3 regions of the Streptomyces sp. NPDC006365 genome follow, and region 1 is predicted to be linked to each of the others. Evidence: riboswitches for the same ligand, from Rfam matches in the RefSeq annotation. Region 1 holds a riboswitch; each other region holds the start of a gene.
The links. A riboswitch is a leader RNA that binds a small molecule or an ion and turns the genes downstream of it on or off. The one in region 1 is predicted to bind cyclic di-AMP.
Positions count from the first base shown of each region.

Region 2: linked by a shared signal. The riboswitch ahead of ACFYO0_RS34355 (peptidoglycan DD-metalloendopeptidase family protein) and the one ahead of ACFYO0_RS29110 (transglycosylase SLT domain-containing protein) in region 1 are both predicted to bind cyclic di-AMP.
Region 3: linked by a shared signal. The riboswitch ahead of ACFYO0_RS22950 (NlpC/P60 family protein) and the one ahead of ACFYO0_RS29110 (transglycosylase SLT domain-containing protein) in region 1 are both predicted to bind cyclic di-AMP.

Region 1 covers NZ_JBIAHS010000012.1:112,458-119,972, reverse strand. Annotated here, with positions in the region: gene ACFYO0_RS29125 (hypothetical protein) at 29-637, shown strand; gene ACFYO0_RS29120 (hypothetical protein) at 770-1,495, shown strand; gene ACFYO0_RS29115 (hypothetical protein) at 1,627-2,517, shown strand; gene ACFYO0_RS29110 (transglycosylase SLT domain-containing protein) at 2,630-3,364, opposite strand; cyclic di-AMP (ydaO/yuaA leader) riboswitch at 3,369-3,518, opposite strand; gene ACFYO0_RS29105 (hypothetical protein) at 4,182-4,559, opposite strand; gene ACFYO0_RS29100 (hypothetical protein) at 4,552-5,298, opposite strand; gene ACFYO0_RS29095 (DUF6531 domain-containing protein) at 5,310-7,515, opposite strand, start outside.
Region 2 covers NZ_JBIAHS010000017.1:2,993-10,507, reverse strand. Annotated here, with positions in the region: gene ACFYO0_RS34365 (SGNH/GDSL hydrolase family protein) at 1-217, opposite strand, end outside; gene ACFYO0_RS34360 (DUF6250 domain-containing protein) at 340-1,071, opposite strand; gene ACFYO0_RS34355 (peptidoglycan DD-metalloendopeptidase family protein) at 1,287-2,195, opposite strand; cyclic di-AMP (ydaO/yuaA leader) riboswitch at 2,200-2,361, opposite strand; gene ACFYO0_RS34350 (alpha-galactosidase) at 2,663-4,762, opposite strand; gene ACFYO0_RS34345 (tyrosine-protein phosphatase) at 4,954-5,751, shown strand; gene ACFYO0_RS34340 (DUF6126 family protein) at 5,791-5,916, opposite strand; gene ACFYO0_RS34335 (helix-turn-helix domain-containing protein) at 5,913-6,539, opposite strand; gene ACFYO0_RS34330 (aspartate aminotransferase family protein) at 6,626-7,515, opposite strand, start outside.
Region 3 covers NZ_JBIAHS010000008.1:142,611-150,125, forward strand. Annotated here, with positions in the region: gene ACFYO0_RS22940 (M23 family metallopeptidase) at 75-1,652, shown strand; gene pcrA (DNA helicase PcrA) at 1,687-4,179, opposite strand; cyclic di-AMP (ydaO/yuaA leader) riboswitch at 4,451-4,623, shown strand; gene ACFYO0_RS22950 (NlpC/P60 family protein) at 4,631-5,785, shown strand; gene ACFYO0_RS22955 (hypothetical protein) at 5,879-6,232, opposite strand; gene ACFYO0_RS22960 (NlpC/P60 family protein) at 6,658-7,515, shown strand, end outside.

The DNA of each region.
Region 1 (7,515 bases):
CACTCGCAACACTCACAAGGAGTTTGTCTTGCTGCACCAGAAATCCGCCCTGCGCGTCGCCGCGCCCGTCGCCGTTCTCGCGCTCGCGCTGACCGCGTGCGGTGGCGGGGAGGACAAGGCCGACGCGAAGAAGCCCGCCGGCAAGGCCAAGGCCAAGGGGGCGGCAACTCCGGCCGAGGCGGCCTCCGGTGGCGAGATGGCCACGGGCAAGAGCGCCGAGGGCAAGGTCGAGGAAGAGGCCGGCAACGTCACCTACGACATCACCGCGCAGAAGGTCGACGTCGGCACCGAGGCCGAGGCCCAGGAGCTGGTGCAGGACAAGGCGGAGGCCAAGGGCCTGGTGCTCGCGGTCGCGCACGTGAAGTTCACGCACAAGGGGGGCCCGGCCCTGACGTCCGACTCCGACGCGGGCGAGGGCACCACCATCTGGGCGGACGGCAAGCGGGGCGCCCTGCTCATCGGCGCCTCCGACGACGCGCCGGGCTGCGAGGACCCGTACGACGTCGAGAGCTGGAAGACGGGCGAGAGCCACACGTTCTGCGAGTCGTACCTCATCCCGGCGAACGCGAAGGAGATGGAGGTCCACTGGTCGGAGGAGGACGGGGAGCCGTTCATCTGGAAGTTCCCTGGCCAGTAGGGCGGTTGGCGGCACGGCAGTCGATGACTTCGTGACAGCCACGGGACTTCACTGCCGTGCCGTGCTCTTCGCCATGCCGATCTCCCACCGACATCCATCGACTTTCATCGACTTCCATCGAAAGGACGACGTATGAAGAGATCCGCTGCCCCGGTCGCTTGTGCCCTCTCCGTCGCCGTACTCACCGGCCTGACCGCGTGCGGAGGCGGTGACGCGCAGACGGACGCGGCGGCCGACAAGCCCAAACCCGAAGCCACGGCTTCCCGGGCGAAGGAAGTGAGCCCGGCCGAGCGCCTGGCGAAGCTCGTGATCGTCCCGGCGGACGTCCGCGGCTACAAGGTCGAGAAGAGCGACGAGGAGTTCCTCTTCGCCAAGTCCCAGGACGAGGTCACCCTCGACAAGAAGGTATGCGCCCCACTGGCGTACGCGATGAACCAACTCCCCGTCGGAGAGCCGCAGGCCGACCTCAAGCGAGTGACTTCGAAGGACATCAACAGCCACACGTACGTCACGCTCAACGCCTATGAGGCCGGCAAGGCGGAGTCGACCATGGCCGGCCTCGCCGAGGCGGTGGACTCCTGCGGCACCGGCTTCACCGCCAAGGCGAACGGCAACACGAGCACGTACGACTCGGTCACCGCCGAGAAGGCGGACCCGGCTGGCGACGAGTCGCTGGCCTTCAAGTCCACGTTGGCGTTCAGGGGCGTCACCCACACGGTCCACTCTGCAGCCGTACGCCGCGACGACGTGATCGCCGTCTACTACGCGGTGAACGGCTGGGCCATCGCGGACTCCAGGCCCAGCGACACAAAGGTCTCCCCCGTCGTGGCCAAGGCGCAGAACGCGAAGCTTGGTTGATGGGTGCGTGCGGCACCGGCCTCGGGTAGCTGGCTAGCCGGGGCCGGACGGTGCCACTGATCATCCTTACGAGTGAGCCAGCGGCATATTCCATTCCGGCTTGACGTGCCGTCACTACCGTCCGCCGCCACATGGTCAGCTCATCCCACGAGGCGATGCACCGCCTCTTCCAGGAGGACCCCGGCGCCTTCGCGCGGACCTTCCGGACCCTGGATCTCCCGTTTCCGGACCCCGTAGCGGTGTCTCTCATGCCCACCGATCTCACGGAGATCAAGCCACTGGAACGGCGCGTGGACACGCTCCTCAGGCTCGACACCGCCTCCGGCGAGAGCCATCTGCTGGTCGTCGAAGCCCAGGGCAAGAAAGACCCGAAGAAGCACGCAAGCTGGGCTTACTACATCGCCCACCTCTATGCGAAGTACCGCATCCCGCCGGTCCTGCTCGTCACCTGCCAGGACAAGGCCACCGCCACCTGGGCCTCCGAACCCATCACGATCGGGCCCAGGCAGTGGCGCACTCTCACACTGCGTCCCCTCGTCCTGGGCCCGCACAACGTCCCCGCCATCACCGACCCGTCCACCGCGGCCCGCGACATTCCCCTGGCGACACTGTCTGCCATCACTCATGGCAAGGACGACAACGTCGCTGCCATACTGAAAGCCCTGGCCGCCGCGCTGAAGACCGTCGACGAAGAGACCGCGAGGATCTTCGCCGAATTCACCGAACTCGGCCTCGGGACCGCCCCGGCCGCAAAGATCTGGAGGCAATTGATGTCCGTCGACCTCTCCTTCTTCCGCTCGGAGACCTCCCAGCGCCTGCGCGCGGAAGGCCGCGTCGAAGGTCACGCCGAGGACATCCTGCTGGTCCTGGGCGAGCGTGGCGTCGAGGTTCCGGACGGCGTACGCGCGCGCATCATGGAATGCACCGACCTGGAGACCCTCCGAGCCTGGCTGAAGCGCTCCGTGACGGCCGCCAAGGTCGAAGATCTGTTCCGGGACGCGAAGGGCGACGAGCGACGGTGAATGTCCCGGCACCGTCAGAGGGCCGGGCTTCCCCCGGGCGCCGATCGGCCGACCCTTGGGGCGCGCTCAGCCGATCCGGTGACGAGGCCGCCCCGCAGGTCCAGACGCCCGATCAGTAAGGGCCGTTGACGTTGTCGATCGAGCCGTATCGGTCGGCGGCGTAGTTGCAGGCCGCCGCGATGTTCGCGACCGGGTCGAAGGGGTCCATCGACGTACCGGGCACGTGGTAGGCCCTGAAGGTCGGATCGATGGTCTGCAGGAGGCCCTTGGACGGGGTCCCGGCCGCGGCGTTGGAGTCCCAGTTGTTGATGGCCTGCGGATTCCCCGACGACTCACGCATGACGTTGCGGTGGATGCCGTCGTACGAGCCCGGAATCCCATGCTGGGCCATGACGTCCAGCGCCTCCTTGATCCAACCGTCCAGGTCGTTCGTGTACGTCTTCGCGGCGGCGGGGGTGGCAGCAGGCGCCGCGGACTTGGCTGCAGCCGGGGACGCGGTCGCCTTCTTCGTACCGACCGTCAGGGTGAGGCCCGGCCTGATCAGCGAGGGGTTGTCACCGATGACCGCACGGTTGGCCTTGTAGAGCTTCTGCCAACCGCCGCTCTTGGGGTGCTTCTTCGCGATCCTGATCAGGGTGTCGCCCTTGACCACCTTGTGCGTGACGAGCTCGACCTGCGGAACCGCGGCTTGCGCAACCTGTGCCACCTGCGCCGCCGGCTGGGCGGCGTGGGCGCCGGTCACCCCGACGAACGGGAGCGCGAGCGCGGCCCCGCCCGTTCCTACGGGGACGACGACGCGGGCGATGCGGCGGGCTTTCGGACGGCGGTGCTTACCTCGTGCGGGCATGGCGAATTCCTCTCCGGCGCCTGCGAGGTGAGCTGTCGGGTTCGGGCGGGAGATGCCCGGCCGCACGGTGAGTACGACTTCACCCCAAGCCGTTCCGGTGCCCGGATCGGCGACTTACCTGGGTCCCCCGCTCCTGCCGTAGCGCGTGGATGAATGGGGTTCCGGGGCGGCGGCAGGATTCGGCGTTCCGCCCGGATCGACGAGAACGTATGCGAGAGCACACACCCGAAACAAGCCCCGAAATCCCGGTGCGCCCCTTATGAACTAGCCAAAACGAGGGGGAAATCGCCCGATTACTCCGGAACGCAACCTTCAACTTACGTTCTGCAAAGCAGAAGTTGCCGAGACGGGACTTCAACACCCAATCCACCCGAACGTGACCCATTTCACGCGATCAAGCACCATCAAGCCTGAACAAAGCGGCAATGGAGGCAAGTCGGGCATTGCGCCCGTGGGGAACGGTCCGGCTTTGAGCTTGAAGGGGAGGCCGGAGCACCGGTGTTCGGGGGGCCGCTGAGGCGCGGGCCATGGAGCACAGCCTCGGCTACGTCGACGTGCTCGGCGGATGAGGTTGCGTACACGCACGTGGCGTACAGCGGCTGCCCTCAGGCAGGCAGATCTACAAACGTTACAGATCGCCCGTAATGTGTCACAACGGGGACATCGGCTCAGTCTCGCAACCGAGCCGACGCGAACTCGAATAGTTCGTCCAGCCCGATGGCGCGAATGCCCATGATTCCTCCACGATCAGCTGCACTTCGAGAGGGCAGGGGCGGACGCGCCCAGCCTGATGCGCGGGTGAGGAACAGACACGGTTTCAGCTTTCCCGGGGCCGCTCATTCTTCGGATCCCAGCGCACCCACGGCAGCTCGTGGCGCCAGCCCTCGCGTCGGGCAGCCCAGTCGAGCAGGACCGGGACCACGAGTTCCTCACCACCCCGGTCCGAGGGCAGCGACACCTCGGCACGGTAGTGCGTGTGAGAGCCACCTTCCCGGTACTCGACCACGACGGTGAGGTCGTCGTTGAGGGCGACCTGCAGGTAGTGCTGGCCGACCTCTGGTACGTCGAGTCGCTCCAAGACGAGGAACCGGCATCGCAGGTTGAGCGCAGCGTAGAGCCTCTGGATCTGCCGCTCGGAGGGGTCGTCCCAGGTCTCACCGGTCTCGTCGGTGACGCGTAGCCGCGCCTCAGCCACGGAGGCGCTTCTCTGCGAACACCAGCAGTTCCTCAAGCTCAACGCGGTGCGGTTCCGCCCTTTCGGGGTCTCCGGACAGAACCCAGGCACCGTCCCAGTCGACTCGAAACACCTGGCCCCGGAAATTCTCGAACTCGACGTAACTTCCCGGCGCACCGTCGAGTAGCTTGATTTCGCGGTACAGAGTCTCCGGCTTTGCCAGGACTCCGTCCGGGCCATCCGTTCCTCCCTTGGTCACGGTGTTGTCGTACCGCATCTTGAGGAAGGGCACGGGACCCCTGTCGAGGTTGGCCGGAGTGAGAACCCTGATGAAACTCTCGCGCGCGTCGTCGAGCGAGTACCGGTCCGGGGCGGCGAATTCACACGCGTACCCAGGAAATACCGCCCATGTAACCTGCTGGAGTTCTGGCAGCTGGACCTCGTGATAACGATGCACACCAGGCCGCGCGACTCCGACGACATCGAATTCACGCTCAGGAAACCTGAATCCAGTAATGGTGTTCAGCAAGACATTACCCGCGAGCGCACGAGAACCGTCCTCCCGCGCAGCCGCCAGGATGGCGCCAACCAGCGCTTCGTCGTACGAATCACGGGCGTTGACCTGGAAGAGGTACTGCCCGTCCGCACTGAGAGCCGCAGCGAAGTCCAGTCCGGGTGCGGGCGACCAACGCCAGCAATCCGGGATACCCGGAAACTCTTCGACTCCTGGAAAACCGGACACAACAGCGGCCGGATCCATATGAACCTCCTTTACGCACCCCTGCACGAGTAATTCGGCCCAGTGTCCTGACGGTATCGCGGAGCGCGCTGACCGTCACGGCCATTGTCCGCCCGGGTCATCGGTTCCATATCGGTTGTGTCATTATACCAAGCTTCACGGTCCGCATAACTGCTGTTATGACCCGTTTCATTCCAATGTTCGACGACACGCGGGTTGTGGTCGTACGTGAGAATGGCCGAGTCTCCCGGAATTACTTCGCCCGCGTTGTTGCGCCAGGTGAGCTGATCCCTCGGAATTCTGTTTCCGTTCTCGTCCAATGGCCATCCGTTGGCCGCACGGCCCTCGTCGGTGAATCGCGTGACCATGTCTTCGTGGGTCTCGGGCCAATACCCGTGTGGATACTCCGACGACCGGTTGTGCTGCGTCGCCGGAGCGTCGGGGTCCCTCTCCCACCGCCCGAGACCGTTGCGGGGCTGCGCCAGGCCCAGCGGGTCGATAAAGAACAAGGGGTGCGGGACGTATCCGTAGTGATTCGGCTGCGGGGCGAGTCCCAGCGGGTCGGGGGTGACATAACGTGCGTTCTGCGGATCGTAGTACCGCGCAAAGTTGTAGTTCCAGCCGGTCTCGGCATCGGCGTACTGTCCGGGAAACCGCAACGGGCAGTCGACTTCCGCGCCGGAGACCGCAGGAAGTGGGGCGGATGCCAGCTCGCATCCCCACAACTCCGTCCTGCGATGCCATACCAACTCGCCCTCGTAGCTGACGAGTTCAGTAGGAGTGCCGATCGTGTCCGTGACGACACCATGGCAGCGGACCCCGCTCGCATCTCGGTCTACCTGGGCCACGGAACGATGCGTGCCCGAGAAGTAGTCCCAGGCCGTGGCTCGCTCATCGTGGGTGATCTGCTCAGCAACACGGGTGCCATCCCAAGTGAATCGGGTTTCCTCGATCACCTTCCCGTCGGTATCCAGGCGCGCCTTTGCGCAGCGCCGTCCGGTGGGGTCGTACCGATAGCGCCATTGGTCGCCGTCCGGCGTGACGGTCGAAGTAAGCCTGTCCTGCGGGTCCCAAGCGAAAGTGGCGATGCGCTTCTGTCCGTTGAGGAGCCGCTTCACAGTGCGGACGGGCCGCCCTTGCCGGTCGTATTCGTAACTCGTGCGCCCCGACCTCAGCAGCCTGCTTCCGGTGTACTCCCTCGTCGTTGGAGCGTCACCGGCCGAAGGGGCAGTCGACTCGCGGACGTTGCCGAGGCCGTCGTACGCGTAGGTCTCGGTCCAGTCGCGCGCGCGGACCGTGGTGACGCGTCCGGCGCGGTCGAGGTCGAATGCGCGTTGTCCGGTGGTGAGTTCCGCGATCCCGGAGAGCAGCCCGTCCGGACGGTAGGTATACGTCCGTTCCTGCAGGAGCGACTCGCCGGCCTGTCCGGTGCCGCGGATCGACTGCCCAGCCAGGCGCCCCATCGCATCCCAGGTCTGGGTGAGCGTCGCTGCGGCCCCGAACTCCCGGCTGAGCTCCCGTCCAAGGGCATCGTAGGTGAACGCGATCCTGTGTCCTGCGGCGTCCAGCGAAGCCGGGCGCCCAACGGCATCGTACGTCCAGGTGGAAACGATCCCGCTGGGAGTACGGCGCTCCGTGCGTCGCCCCAAAGCGTCGTACGTGTACGTGGTCTCGGCACCATCCAGTACCTCGCGCACCAGGTGCCCCCGGGCGTCATAGGCACACTCCAGCGTGCTCTCGTCGTTGTCAGCGTGCACGAGGCGTCCCGCCGGGTCGTAGGCGAAGACGGACACCCGGTCGCCGCTACGCTGCTCGACCACCCGGCCCAGTGCGTCCCGGACGAGGGCGATCTCGTCGCCGACGCCGTTGGTGCGGGAGGCGACGCGCCCCGCCGCGTCGTAGGTGTAGGTGAGTGTGCGCCCTTCGAAGTCCGTTTCCGAGACGAGGCGGTTGGTCTCGTCGTATACGTACTCCCAGGTCCGGCCCTGCGGGTTCGTCACCTTCGTCAGGTTCACTTCGGTGTCGTAGGTGAACCGATACTGGGTGCCGTCGCGGCCGGTGCGGGCGGTCGGCTGGTGGAAGTGTCCGGTCTTCGTGGTGGACCGGTTGCCCGACCTGTCGGTGTGAGCGATCAGGTGGCCCTCGCCATCCCACTCCCACCTCTCCCGGCTGCCGTCGGCCGCAAGGCGCCAGGCAGGGGCTCCCTCGACAGTCCAGCCCATACCCTCGACATGGCCT
Region 2 (7,515 bases), on a different contig from region 1:
GCGCCAGCTCCTTCGCGCGCGAAAGCTGGTCCTCGACGATCTGGTCGAGCAGTTTCCCCCGGACGGCGAGGTTGGTGTAGCCGAAGTCGCCCTCAGGCCGCCGGTCGGCGAGCAGCACCGCGAACCGGTCGGCCCAGCCGACGAACGCCCCGTCGGGGCCGGGGTCGCCGACGCCCTCGGTGAAGCTGTCCCCCACCGCCACGTACGACCCGATCACTGATCTGCTGAGTTCATTCGAATCGTCTGCCACATCGACCCATGATTCACCTTTCGATGTGAGCTACGCGACCGTAGGAAAGGGTTGACGGACGGTGAGATAAGCCACGCGTAAAGTCCCGGTCAACTCGGAATACGCAGCTTCCACACCCGGAAGTCCGCGATCCGGAAATGGCTCCACACGGTCCGGAACGCGAAGTGCCCGCTCGTGTACGGCTCCGGGTCGGCGTAGTCGAAGACGAGCCGCCCGTTGTTCCACCACTGGACGGTCGAGCCGTGCGAGACGATCCGGACGCGGTGGGGGCGATTCGCCACGAGCAGGGGCTCGGTGTAGTCGTGGATCAGCGGCCGGACGCCGGCCTGGCCCACGTAACGGCGCAGCCGCGTGGTCGTGTTGTAGTTCGCGCCGTAGCCCGAGTAGTACGTCTTGAGGTAGTCGTACTCGTCGAGGGCGCCGCCGCGTTCGGTGGCGAAGAGGTCGTCCGGGGAACGGACGTCGACGGCGTTCCAGAAGTTGTTGAGGTCCGACACCCGGTCGTTGACACCGCCCGCGGAGACCGGTGTGGCCGTGTACTCGATGACGTACGGTCCCACGAACTTCCGCTTGAACCAGACCGTGGCGCCGCCCGGCACATCGATCTCCATGACCCCACGGGAGGCGGTGACACTGCCACCGTCCTGCAACTCCGTTACCCACTGCCCAAGTCCGTGCCGGAAGCCGTCACGAGCGATGAGCCGTCCTCGGCGGAGGCGCGCCGACGCACCCGCGGCGTGCGCGCTCGCAGTGCGCGCAGGGCCGAGACCCGCGAGGGCGGCACCGGCGGCCAGGGCTCCGAAGGCTCTACGGGTCGTCATGAAGCGTCTCCTTGGCTGGCGTACGACGGTCGTGCTGATCCGAGGCCTGTGCTGATCCGACAGACAGGCAGAAAGCGCTTACCCGGAGATCTTGACCGTCAGCCCCCATCCCTGTCGACCCCGGAACAAGCCGAAGGCCGGACCCGGGGGATCAGGGGTCCGGCCTTCGACGCGAGAGGGAGACGCGCTCCGCTCGCGGCACTGCGCTGGTGACGTCAGACGGAGACGCCGTTCGAGCGCAGGAACGCCAGCGGGTCCACGTCCGAGCCGTAGTCCGGCGTGGTGCGGATCTCGAAGTGCAGATGCGGACCGGTGACGTTGCCGGTCGCACCGGAGAGGCCGACCTGCTGACCCGCGGTCACAGACTGCCCCTGCGAGACAGAAAGGGATGAAAGGTGAGCGTACTGGGCATAGTGGCCGTCGCTGAGCTTGATGACGACCTGGTTGCCGTATGCGCCGCCCCAGCCGGCGGAGACGACCGTGCCCGCACCCACGGCCTTGAGTGAAGTGCCGGTCGCGGCGGCGAAGTCGACACCGGTGTGGTAACCGCTGGACCACATGCCGCCCGACATTCTGTACGGGGTGCTGACGGTCGCGCCCTCGACCGGCATGGTGAAGCCGCTCGAACTGCTGGGCGCCTCGGCCGCCTTGGCGGGCGTAGCCTTCTTCGCGGACGCCTGGGGGGCCTTGGCCGCCTTGGGAGCCTTGGCCTCGTTGGCACCCGAAGGCGCGGCGGCCTTCTTGCCGATCGTCAGCTTCTGGCCCGGGTGAATGAGCCCCGGGTCACTTCCGACCACCTGGCGGTTGTCCCGGTAGAGCTTTTTCCAGCCACCGCTGACATTCTGTTCGCCGGCGATCTTCGAGAGAGAATCGCCCGCCTTCACTTCGTACGTCCTGGTCGCGGCCTTCTTCTCCGCGGCGACCGGAACGGACTCAACAGCCTTCTGGGAAACGGATTCGGCCTTATTGGAAACAGACGCGGGCGCACTCTGCGGAGTAGCGGCCTGTGCGCCGGCCGCTCCCAGCAAAGGCAGTGCGAGAGCGGCGCCACCGGTCGAGGCAACGGCGATCGAGCGGGTGAAACGCGCGGACTTCGGGCGGCGGTGCTTACCCTTCGCGGGCATGGCGAATTCCTCTCCGGCGCCTACGAGGTGAGCTGTCGGGTGCGAGCTGGAGATGCCCGGCCACACTTTCGCGCGGCTTTACCCCAAGCCTGTTCCGGAGACCGGAACAGGCGTTGTACCTGTGGGTCCCCCGCTCCTGCCGTGTACGGATCGGTGTGCGGATTACGGGCGGCGGCAGGATTAGGCGTCCGCCCGGATTGGTGGCGAACGTAAGCGACTAAGACGCACAGGGACAAGCTTTGGGTTCCCTATGTGCCCCATTCTCTTGATCCTTGACCGAAATCGCCGTCACCCTCCGTGAATCACCGATCTCCCGCCTTCCCGAAATCCCCTGTAAACACGCCTGAATTACGTGAGCATGGCGACAGCGGAACGTCACGAATATGACGCTGCTCACGCACCACTGATTCAGGAGTCCCTATTGCAGAGCGAGTTGGAATGAAGGCACTCCAATGCGGACACAACTCTCAGATGCGACGCAGTCGGAAAACTGCCGCATCAAGGTCGCCGCGCAAGCCGGTCCGCAGTCCGTGATGCAACAACACCGCACCTCTGTGCAATTCGCCCGTTTCGAGGCATTCGTACGTCGCCGCCGGGTCGAGTCCCCGCAGTCGTACGGGCGCCACGGGCTCCCCGTAATGCTGAGCCTGGAGCCAGGCAAGCACGACGGCCTGGTCCTCATGGACGTACTGCACGGCGCTCAGCCCGCCCTGCGGCGCCCGTAGCCGGTAGAGGTCGCCACGCTGCACGAGGGGCCGGATCTCCTTGTAGAGCGCCACCCAGTCCCGCGCCTCGGCGAGTTCCTCGTCACTCCACTCGGTCAGGTCGCCACCGACCCCGAGCACTCCGGCCATGGAGCTCACAAAGCGGAAGCGCAGCGAACTCACGCGTCCGTTGAGCTGATTGTTCGGGCTGTCGGTGACCCAGGCGGCCATGGCCCGCGCCGGGTGGATCTGGCTGAAGCCGTGCTGGATGGCGAGCCGGTCGAGCGGATCGGTGTTGTCCGAGGTCCACACCTGGTCCGTACGCGCCATGACACCGAGGTCGATCCGGCCGCCACCGCCGGAGCAGGACTCGAAGGCGACACCGGGGTGCGCGGTCCGCAGCCGGTCCAACAGACCGTACAGAGCGTGCACATGGTCGACCCAAAGCCGCTGCGGATACGCCTCGCCGGGCCAGCCGGCGTCCGTGAAACAGCGGTTGAAGTCCCACTTCACATAGTCGATCGGGGCACTGGAGAGCAGCCCGTGAAGCTGCTCCCACAGATACTCCTGGACGTCTTCGCGCGCTAGGTTCAGTACGAGCTGATTACGGAACTCTGTCTGATTTCGTCCTGATTGATACTGAATCCAGTCGGGATGCTCCCGATACAACTCGCTGTCCGCATTGACCATTTCCGGCTCGACCCAGATCCCGAACTGCATGCCGAGGGCGTGCACGTCGTCCGCCAGCGGCTTGAGCCCGGCCGGGAAGCGGTCGGGGTTGGGCGTCCAGTCCCCGAGCCCGGCCCGGTCGCTGGTCCGCTTCCCGAACCAGCCGTCGTCGACCACGAAGAGTTCCACGCCCATCGCCGCGGCCCGCCGGGCGAGCGCGCGCTGCTGCTCCTCGGAGATGTCGAACTCCGTGGCCTCCCAGGAGTTGTAGAGCACGGGCCGGTCCTGGTCCGCGTCCGGGATCACATACGTCCGCTGGTACGCGTGCCAGGCCCGGCTCGCCCCGCCGAAGCCGCCATCGCTCCACAGGCCCGCGAAAACCGGCGTGACAAAGCTCTCCCGCGGCTCCAGCCGCACCAGGCCGGAGTCGTCGTACCCGGCGCCGCCGGTGATCTGCACGCGCGCGTCCGGGAGTTGGGCCACGGCGATCCGCCATGAACCGGACCAGGCGAGCGCGCACCCGTACACCTCACCGTGCTCCTCGGTCGCCGCACCCTCGACGTCCAGCGCGACCCACGGCAGATGCTGGTGCCCGGTGTGCCCGCGCCGGCTGCCGATGACCTTCTCACCGTAGGTGAGGTCCGTTCGTACGAGCTGGGACTCGGCCGCCCAGCGCCCGTGCAGCTGCGACAGCCGCCAGCCCTCGCGCTCCGGCAGCGTCCAGGTCGCGGAGTCGGCGCGCAGGACCTCCAGGGTGGGCCCTTCGTTGGCGAGGGTCACCCAGCGCTCGACGACGTCGGAGGCAGGGCGCATCCGGTAGTGCAGCGTGATGCCGAGTCCGGAGTCGGAGAACCGCAGCCGCAGTTCGGCCCCGTCCGATTCATCGGATTCATCTACTTCGTACGTTTCGAAGCGCCACTCCGTGCCGCGCCGCTCGTCCGTACGCACGGACAGCGCCGGCCGTACGAAACGGGGGCCGCCCTCGACCGGGTACTCCTCGTGACCGTCGAGCGGGGACTCGAAGCCCCGGTACTCCGGTCCGGGACGGGCGGCCAGTGCCTCGGCGTCCGCGAGCGCGATGCGCGGACCCCAGTGCAGATGCAGCAGCTCGTCCTGGTCCGTGAGCCGCAGGGCATAACTGCTCGTGGGCCCCGAAAGCAGCCACGTACGACCGTCTTTGCCGATCTCCACCATCAAGTCCTCACAGATCCGAACAAGCTCGCTCAAGCACAACATCATCGCAGGCGCCCGCGCCTCGCCCGCACCGCCTGTGGACGACGCACCGGCAGCGCCTGTGGACAACTGATTGGCCCACGAATGCATGTCGTATCGTCGAGTGGCGCCCCGCCGACAACAGCGTCGGCCGCCGACTGGGAGGAGCCCCCGTGACGCAGCAGGTCCCGTCGACCGAGCCCGAGCTGACCGGAGTGCGCAACTTCCGTGATGTGGGCGGCCTGCCGACCGAGGACGGCCGACGCGTGGCGCCCGGACTGCTGTTCCGCAGCGGCCACCTCGCGCACGCGACCGAGGAGGACGCCGCGTTCCTCGCCTCGCTGAGCCTGCACACGATCTTCGACTTCCGCAACGAGGCGGACAAGAAGCTGGAAGGGCCGGACATCGAGCTGGCGGGCGTGCGGAATGTGAACCTGCCGCTGACGGATCCGGCACACGGCGCCGAGTTCTGGACAATGGTTCGCGACGGCGACCTGGACCAGCTGCGCATGATCCTCGCGGACGGCAAGGCGGCAAACCGGATGATCAGGTCCTACCGCTCGATCATCAAGGAGCGCACTCCCGAGCACTCGCGGGTGCTGCACGCGATGGCCGAGGACAGCGTGCCCGTGCTGATGCACTGCGCGGCGGGCAAGGACCGCGCGGGCCTTTCCGTAGCCATCACGCTCCTCGCCCTCGGCGTCGAGCGCGAGGCCATCGTGGCGGACTACCTGAAGTCGAACGCCCCCCACCGCCGCTACAAGGTGCGCCGCAGCGGCTCCGCGTCCTCGGCGTACTCCCCCGAGGTGATGGAACTGCTCAGCCCGCTCTTCGACGCACGCGCCGAGTACCTCGCGGCGGCGTTCGACACGATCGATGAGACCTGGGGCGGCGTCGACACCTACCTGGAAGAAGGCCTTCGCGTGACCTCGAAGACGCGGGAGCGGCTCCGGGAACGCTTCCTCGGCTGACCGCCCGACAAGCTGATCACGCGTCTGCCGGCCCGTTGCCTACGGGTTCTGCGCACCGAGCGTGAACAGCAGGTAGATGAAGGCCGCGAAGAGGTGCCCGACGGCCACGTAGATGATGAGCCGCACCCACAGAGCACGCGGGAACTTCTCTTCCATGTCCCTCATGAAGTCGCTCCGGGGGTCGTCGGGCCGAGGCACAGCGCGGCCGTGGGGCTCTGCAGCAGGGTGTGTACGAAGAGCAGTTCGGCACCGTCCCGGTCCGCGGCGGCGATCCGGTGCGGGGTCAGCGAGTCGAAGTGCGCGCTGTCTCCGGGCGCGAGCGCATGCGCGCTGTCTCCCAGCCGCAGACGCAGCCGTCCCTTGAGGACGTACAGCCACTCCTCGCCGGGGTGGACGCGCACGATGTCGCCCTGCGCTCCGTACGGGACGCGTACGCGCAGTGACTGCATGCCGCGCCCTGCCGCGCCGGCCTGCCAGTACGTCCAGCCGCCCGCCTGCGTGGGCTCCATGTCGGCGGCGCGGACGACCGCGTCCCGTTCGGGGACCGTCTCGCCGAGCAACTCCGAGACCGTCGTACCGTAGGTACGGGCGAGCGCGAGCAGCATCGGCAGCGAGGGCTGGCGCCGCCCGGTCTCCAGACGCGAGAGATGGGCGGGCGACAGTCCGACGGCGCGGGCCGCGGCCTCCAAGGTGAGTGAGGCGCGACGCCGCAGCTCACGCAGTTGCGGCGCGACGGCGGACAGCTCGGTGGACGGCTCTTCGGCCGCCCCCGGCTCGGTGGGGCTCATGCCTCCATTCAGCCGGAGCTTTGCCTCATCGGCAAATTTCTTGCCTAAAAGGCAAAGATTCCGAATGCACCGGAGGCGCGAAACCCCTACCTGTTGGCCACCGCCTGCTTCACGAGTGTCTTGCCGAAGTCCCACATCAGCCCGCCGCCGTTGTGTGCGTCGTCCATGACGTCGGTGAAGGCGTCCACGAAACGGTCCACGTCGCGCTCGCCGATGATCAGTGGCGGAATCAGCTTTATCACCTCCAGGTGATCGCCCGACACCTGCGTGAGGATCCGATGCCGCTGGAGCAGCGGTACGACCACCATCTGCGCGAACAGCCCCTTGCGTGCCGCCTGCAGCATGGTCCAACGGCTGCGCAGCTTCAGCGACTTGGGCCTGCCGAACTCGATGCCGATCATCAGCCCCCGGCCGCGTACCTCACCGAGCAGCTCATACTTGTCCACGAGTGCCGCGAGCCGGGACTTCAACTCCTCTCCCATGGCACGGGCGTTCGCGACGATCTCCTCGTTCTCCATCACGGAGAGCACGGCGAGGCCGGCCGCCATGGCCTGTGCGTTGGCGCCGAAGCTCGCGGAGTGCACGAGGACGCGGTCCATCGACGAATAGACCTTCTTGAAGATCCAGTCCCTGCCGAGGGTCGCGCCCACGGGCACATAGCCGCCGGACAGTGACTTCGCCACACACACCAGATCGGGCTCGACGCCGGTTTCATGCTGGTAGGCGTAGAAGTCCCCGGTCCGGCCGAGCCCCGTCTGCACCTCGTCCGCGATGAGCAGCGCCTTGTGCCGGTGCAGCAGGTCCTGGGCGGCGCGCAGATATCCGGGCGGCGACTCATGCACGCCCTTGCCCTGGATCGGCTCGACGATCAGCCCGGCGACGTCTCCCTTCCTCAACTCCCTTTCCAGTACGTCCAGATCGCCGAGCGGCACCGCGGTGTCGGGCAGCAGCGGTGCGAAGCCGTCGCGGAACCCGG
Region 3 (7,515 bases), on a different contig from region 1:
CGCCCGTCAACCGCCGGGTACAGTCACCGCACTGCTCTGCCAGCGCCCCTGTCGTCGAGGCGAAAGAGAAGTTGGTGAACGACCGTCACCCGTCGGGGACCGTGCCGCCCCCGGCCGCGGCTCCCGAAGCTGCCTCGACGCACTTCGCGTCGCATGGCGAGCACGGGGTCCAGTACGGCGACTTCACCACGTACGACGCCTACACCGCCACTGGATTTGACGCGGCGCCCACCGGCATCTACGACACATACGGCACACCGGGCGCCTGCGCGGCGCCGCCCTTCGAGGCCACGACGAGCTTCGAGACCGACCCCCTCTTCGGCGACCTGCCGGGCAGCGGTGCCACCGGTTCGTACACGTCCACCGGCAGTCACCAGACGCTGAACTACGACCCCTACGCGGCCCAGCATCACGCCGCGTACGACACCGGCGGCCATGACGCGACCGGCCTGTGGACGGACACCTCCGGCCACCAGCCGCTCGTCGGGATCCCTGCGCAGTCCACAGGCCCCGACATCAGCGGTCAGTGGGACGCGAACGCCTGGCTGCAGGCCGAACCGTTCGGCCAGGCTCAGCAGTGGAACACGCAGACCTTCGACTCGGGTGCGTACGACGCCACGGCATGGAACTCCGACGGCGGCGAACAGCACGAGTCGTCCGACCAACACGAGCCGCATGAGCCGCACGATCAGTCGGCCACAGCGATCTTCGAGCCGGTCACATACGAACAACAGTCCGCCATAGAAGACGAGTTCCCTTCCTCCGGCGGCCTGGATCCGGACGCCGGCACCGGTATCAGCACCAGCAGCCACGAGGAACCACTTCTCGTCGACGGCCCCGAAGAGCTCGCCCCGGACGCCACCGCCGTCCTGCCGGCCCCCCGCCCGGGGTCCCGCACCGCATCCCGCGCAGCATCCCGCTCCCGCCGCCGTACCCCGCCCAAGCGTTCCGCTCTGCTGACGGTCGCCGTGCCGTCCGCGTGCGTGATGGGTGTGGCCGGGATCGCGGCGGCATCCGTGGGCAGCGGGAACGGGAACGAAGGCAACGAGACGACGGCCGCGACCGGCACGACCGCTGTGCAGCCGGCGACCGCCAACAACAAGCTCGACACCCAGCTCGAGAGCCTGACCGCGGACGCGGACGACTTCGCCGACCGGGCGAGCCGTACGCAGGAGCGGATCGATCTCAAGGCCCAGCAGGAGGCCGAGAAGAAGCGGGCAGCGGCGGAGGCGGCGCGCAAGGAGCGGCTGCGTCCGAAGTTCGCGGTGCCGGTCGAGCAGAAGGGGCTCAGCGCCTACTACGGCCAGGCCGGCATCAACTGGATGTCCGTGCACACGGGCATCGACTTCCCCGTCTCGTACGGCACGACGGTGATGGCCGCGACCGACGGCGTCGTCCGTACGGAGTGGAACAGCGCGTACGGGAACATGGCGATCGTGACCGCGAAGGACGGTACGGAGACGTGGTACTGCCACCTCTCCACGTACAAGGTCGCTTCCGGGACCGAGGTGAAGGCCGGCGACCCGATCGCGTTCTCCGGCAACTCCGGCAACTCGACCGGCCCGCACCTCCACTTCGAGGTACGCCCGGGCGGCGGCGACGCGATCGACCCCCTGTCGTGGCTCCGCAGCCACGGCCTCAACCCGACGTAACCGCCCCGCCGCGCGGCCACCGAGCCCCGCAGGGCTACAGCTTCTCCACCGGCGCGTACCGCAGCAACAGCCGCTTCGGCTTTGTGTCCCCGAAGTCGATCGTCGCCTCGGCGTTCGACCCTGTGCCCTTCACGCCGACCACCGTGCCGAGCCCGAACTGGTCGTGGGTGACCCGGTCCCCCACCGCCAGCGACACCACCGGCTTCTCCGTGGCACCGCCACGCCGCGTGGCGAAGCCGGAGGCGCCCGAGGCCGCCGAGCGCGTGCGGGAGGAGGACAGGGAGGCCGCCACGCCCGCCGCGGGGCCGGAGGCCACCGCTCCCATGGACCCCGTCCGCTTCCACTCCAGATGGGTGTCCGGGATCTCCTCCAGGAAGCGGGACGGCGGGTTGTACGAGGGCTGCCCCCAGGCACTCCGCATCGAGGACCGCGTCAGATACAGCCGCTCCCGCGCGCGTGTGATGCCGACATACGCGAGCCGCCGCTCCTCCTCCAGCTCCTTGGTCTGGCCGAGAGAGCGCATGTGCGGGAAGACGCCGTCCTCCATGCCGGTCAGGAACACCACGGGGAATTCGAGGCCCTTGGCGGTGTGGAGGGTCATGAGCGTTATGACGCCGGAGCCGTCCTCCTCCTCGTCCGGGATCTGGTCGGAGTCGGCGACGAGCGCGACCCGCTCCAGGAAGTCCGACAGGCCGCCCGCGGCCTCGCCCTCACCGGCGTCCTGCTCGAATTCCAGGGCCACGGCGGCGAGTTCCTGAAGGTTCTCGATACGGGTCTCGTCCTGCGGGTCCGTGGAGGCCTGCAACTCGGCCAGATAGCCGGTGCGTTCGAGCACGGCCTCCAGGACCGTGGCCGGGCCCGCGCCCGACTCGACGATGGTCCGCAGCTCCTCCATCAGCGTGTTGAACCGCTTGACGGCGTTCGTGGAGCGGGCCGCCATGCCGTACGCCTCGTCGACGCGGCGCAGCGCCTGCGAGAAGCTGATCTTCTCCCGCGAGGCGAGTGCGTCGATCATCGCCTCGGCCCGGTCTCCGATGCCCCGCTTGGGGACGTTGAGAATCCGCCTCAGCGGTACGGAGTCCTCCGGGTTGGCGAGCACCCTCAAGTACGCGAGGACGTCCCGGACTTCCTTGCGCTCGTAGAAGCGGACGCCGCCGACGACCTTGTAGGGCAGGCCGACGCGGATGAAGACCTCTTCGAAGACACGGGACTGGGCGTTCGTACGGTAGAAGACGGCGACGTCGCCGGCCTTCGCCTCACCGGCGTCCGTCAGCCGGTCGATCTCGTCGGCGACGAACTGCGCCTCGTCGTGTTCCGTGTCGGCGACGTAGCCGGTGATGCGCGCGCCCGCGCCCGCGTTGGTCCACAGGTTCTTGGGGCGGCGGCTTTCGTTGCGCTCGATGACCGCGTTCGCGGCGCTCAGGATCGTCTGTGTGGAGCGGTAGTTCTGCTCCAGGAGGATCGTCGTCGCGTCCGGGTAGTCCTCCTCGAACTGGAGGATGTTGCGGATCGTCGCGCCGCGGAAGGCGTAGATGGACTGGTCGGCGTCACCGACGACGCACAGCTCGGCGGGCGGCACGTCGTGCTCGCTCGGGGGTACGTCCACGGGGTGCTCGGAGGTACCGACGAGTTCCCGTACGAGGGCGTACTGGGCGTGGTTCGTGTCCTGGTATTCGTCCACGAGGACGTGGCGGAAGCGGCGGCGGTAGTGCTCGGCGACGTCCGGGAAGGCACGCAGGAGGTTGACCGTCGTCATGATCAGGTCGTCGAAGTCGAGGGCGTTCGCCTCGCGCAGTCGCGACTGGTAGAGCGCGTATGCCTGGGCGAGGGTCTTCTCGAAGCCGTCGGAGGCCTGTGCCGCGAAATCCTCTTCGTCGATCAGCTCGTTCTTGAGGTTCGAGATCTTGGCGCTGAAGGACTTGGGCGGGAAGCGCTTCGGGTCGAGGTCCAGGTCGCGGCAGACCAGGGCCATGAGGCGCTTGCTGTCGGCGGCGTCGTAGATCGAGAACGAGGACGTGAAGCCGAGCTTCTTCGACTCCCGCCGCAGAATCCGTACACACGCGCTGTGGAAGGTCATCACCCACATCGCGTTCGCACGCGGGCCGACGAGGTGCTCGACGCGCTCCTTCATCTCGCCCGCGGCCTTGTTGGTGAACGTGATCGCGAGGATCTGACCCGGGTGCACCTTCCGCTCGCCGAGCAGGTACGCGATCCGGTGCGTGAGCACACGGGTCTTGCCGGACCCGGCGCCGGCCACGATGAGCAGGGGGGAGCCGGAGTGCACGACCGCCGCGCGCTGGTTGTCGTTCAGCCCCTCCAGAAGCGCGGCCGCGTCCACATGGGGACGGGGGGCACCATCGCGGTAGTAGGCCTCCCGGTCCGGCGGCACGTCGAACTTCCCGCCGAACAGATCGTCCGGAACCTGCTCCGGTACGTGCTCGTCCTCGGGCGGTGGCGGGGGCTCTTCCTCGCGGTCCCGCGAGGGTTTGAGGTCCGCCAGGAAGCTGTCATCAAAGAGGCTGCTCATCGCTCTCCGAGTCTAGGCTCCCCCACTGACACCTCGCGGCCGCCCTGAAAAGCTGCGCTCAAAACCTGACGGCTCTGCCGGTGCGAGCCTGCCGGGATCCCTCTCACTCTCCAGGACCGCCCCGTCACGGTCGGCGACGGATCATGACACCTGAGGCTAAGGTCACGAAAACGTATCGGACAATTCGCACATCAACCTTCACAGGAGCCACACGAGTTGGTTAGCTTTCGCAGTGGGCCGCTCGACCCCCACCGGCGAACGTCGCCGGGCCGTGCGGCTCCCGCCGAGTCCGGTACGCCCTTGTGGGCCACCCGGAGCCGGGGACCCACCGACCTTGGGGTGAATCGGTCCAACTCCCTCAGGGGAGAAGGGCCGTAGGGCAAACCTTCCGAAGCACACGCCCGAACCCGACAGCTAACTCGGTAGGCGGAGCACGGAAGGAGTCGCCTTCGTGGCGCCACACCGCAAAGCGCGGTCGTCCAGTCCCAAGGGCATACGGACCCCTGCCCTCGCCACCGCCGCTCTCACCTCGGTGGCCCTCCTGTCGCAGACCGCGAACGCTTCGCCCTCGGCGGAGCCGAAGCCCAGCCTCGACGAAGTCCAGAAGAAGGTCGACGACCTCTACCAGCAGGCGGAGACGGCGACCGAGAAGTACAACGGCGCCAAGGAGAAGACCGGCAAGCAGCGCAAGAAGGTCGACAACCTCCTTGACGACGTGGCCTCCCGCACGCAGAAGCTCAACGAGGCGCGCGAGGAGCTCGGTACGTTCGCCGCCGCGCAGTACCGTACGGGTGCCGCCGCCCCTGACGCCGCGTCCCTGCTGCTCGCGGACAACCCGCAGGACTACTTCGACCAGAACCAGCTGATGGACCGGCTGACCAGCCGCCAGCAGCAGGCCGTCGACGACTATGCGACGCAGCAGTCCGAGATGACGCAGAAGCGTCAGGAGGCCTCCGAGAGCCTTCAGGCGCTCACCACGACCGAGAACACCCTGAAGTCGTCCAAGGCGGACGTTCAGCGGAAACTCGCCGAGGCGCGCCAGTTGCTCTCGCGGCTGACCACCGAGGAAAAGGCACGGCTCGCGGCGATCGAGCGGGAGAAGCGCGAGGAGGCCCAGCGCAAGGCGGAGGAGCTGGCGCGGCAGCAGGCCGCGGAGGAACAGCTCCGCCAACAGCAGCAGCAGGCCCAGCCGACTCCCGCGCCCTCCACCGGCGCGGAGACCTCGACCGGCACGGGCACCTCCGCGGGCACCACGACCGCCAAGGGCGAGAAGGCGATCGCCTTCGCCCGTGCCCAGACCGGCAAGCCGTATGTCTGGGGCGCGTCAGGACCCGACTCCTACGACTGCTCCGGCCTCACCCAGGCCGCCTGGAAGGCCGCCGGCGTCACCCTCCCGCGCACCACCTGGGACCAGGTCAATGTGGGCACCCAGGTCTCGGTCGCCAGCGCCCAGCCCGGCGACCTGGTCTTCTTCTACGACGACATCAGCCACGTCGGCCTCTACCTCGGCGACGGCATGATGATCCACGCCCCGAAGCCGGGTGCGTATGTCCGCGAGGAGTCGATCTACTACATGCCGATCCACAGCGTGGTCCGTCCGGCGTGAGGCACGCGCGCGTGGACCCTTTTTCGGGGTGCACGCGCGCGTGAGCCCGTTTTGCGGCTCTTCAAGGGGCCGCTTCCGAGGCTCTTCAGGCCATCAGGTCCAAAGCACCGCGATGAAGATGTTCGCGGTGGTCAGGCCGCCAACCAGGCCGAACAAGCCCTTGTCCACCTTCTCCTCGTCCCGCTTCACGTACACGAGACCCAGAATCACGATCAGCAACGCCAGCTTGACGCCGATCTTGATGTTATTGACCGCCTGGTCGTCGGCCTGGTTGAGGCCGACCAGGATCACACCCGTGACGAGCATGGTGAACGCGCCGTGGAGCATCGCGGGGCCGAAGCGGGCCGTGCCCTCGCCCATCGCCTTCATCTGGGTGAGGAAGCCGCCGAGGAGTGCGGCGATACCGATGATGTGCAGGGCGACGAAGAGATGGATGAGTACGTCCATGACGCCGGAGCCTAACCGGGAGCTCGTGCACGGCCTCACACCACCCCGCGCCGCCGGGCGTATCCCCGTACAGGCCCTGACGGACGCCTACGGGCGCTGGCGGGCCCCGTAGCACCGCCGAGCCGCCCGGGCCTCCACGACTGCTGCATCGGTCAACGCCTCGCGTCAACTCGGCGCCGTCAGGCCGGGATCACGGTCGTACACGGTCATCTCGCGGCCCAGTCCCGTCAGTTCCGTACATGGCGTTACCAGGCCGACCCGCTCAGGCTTAGCGTCCTTCCCCAGGTGACCGGCTCCCCACCGCCGTCCGGACCAGGGGCGGCAGCCGGACATCACCGCCGAGAAGATCCGGCGGCGGCCCGCTCCCCCTGTGCGGGCCGCCGCCGGACGCGTGACCGGCCCGTTCGGGAAGGAAGTGTGTCCAGGTGGCAGCGCACCGCAAGCCAAGACAGCGCTCACTCGGGGGCAATACGGCCCGCACCGCCTTCACGATCGCACTCGCGGGCGCGGCGAGCGCCACCTCCTTCGACGGGGCGGGCCACGCCGAGCCACGGTTGACCCCGGATCAGGTGCGGGCGAAGGTCGACAAGTTGTACCAGGAAGCGGAGGTCGCCACCGAGAAGTACAACGGGGCGAAGGAGAAGGCCGACAAGGCGGAGGAGCGGGTGGACTCCCTCCAGGACGAGGCCGCCCGCAGGACGGAGCGGCTCAACGCCGAGCGGGACGCGCTGGGTTCGGTGGCTGCCGCGCAGTACCGGGACGGAGGCCTGGACCCCGCGCTGCGGCTCTTCCTCTCCTCGGAGCCCGATCAGTACCTGGATGAGGCCGCGTTCGCCGAACGCGCCGGCAGCCGGCAGGCCTCGACCGTTTCGCGCGTACGCGGCCAACTGCGCGAGATCGAGCAGTTGCGCGGGGCCGCCCATGTCGAGCTGGCCTCGCTCAAGTCCCAGCAAGCGGCGCTGAACCGGCACAAGAAGACGGTCACGGGAAAGCTCGGCGAGGCCCGGCGGCTGCTGTCCCGCCTGACGGACGAACAGCGCGCACGGATCGGCGCGGACGACGCCGCCACGGCCCGCGCCTCACGCTCCGCTCCGCCGGCCCCGGGCTCGACCGCTGCGGCTCCCAACTCCCGGGCGGCGGCCGCCATTTCGTACGCGTACGAGAAGCTCGGCAGCCCGTACGTGTGGGGTGCCACCGGTCCCGATGCCTTCGACTGCTCGGGCCTCATGCAGGCCGCGTACCGCTCCGCGGGGATCTCGCTGCCTCGGACGACGTATGCCCAG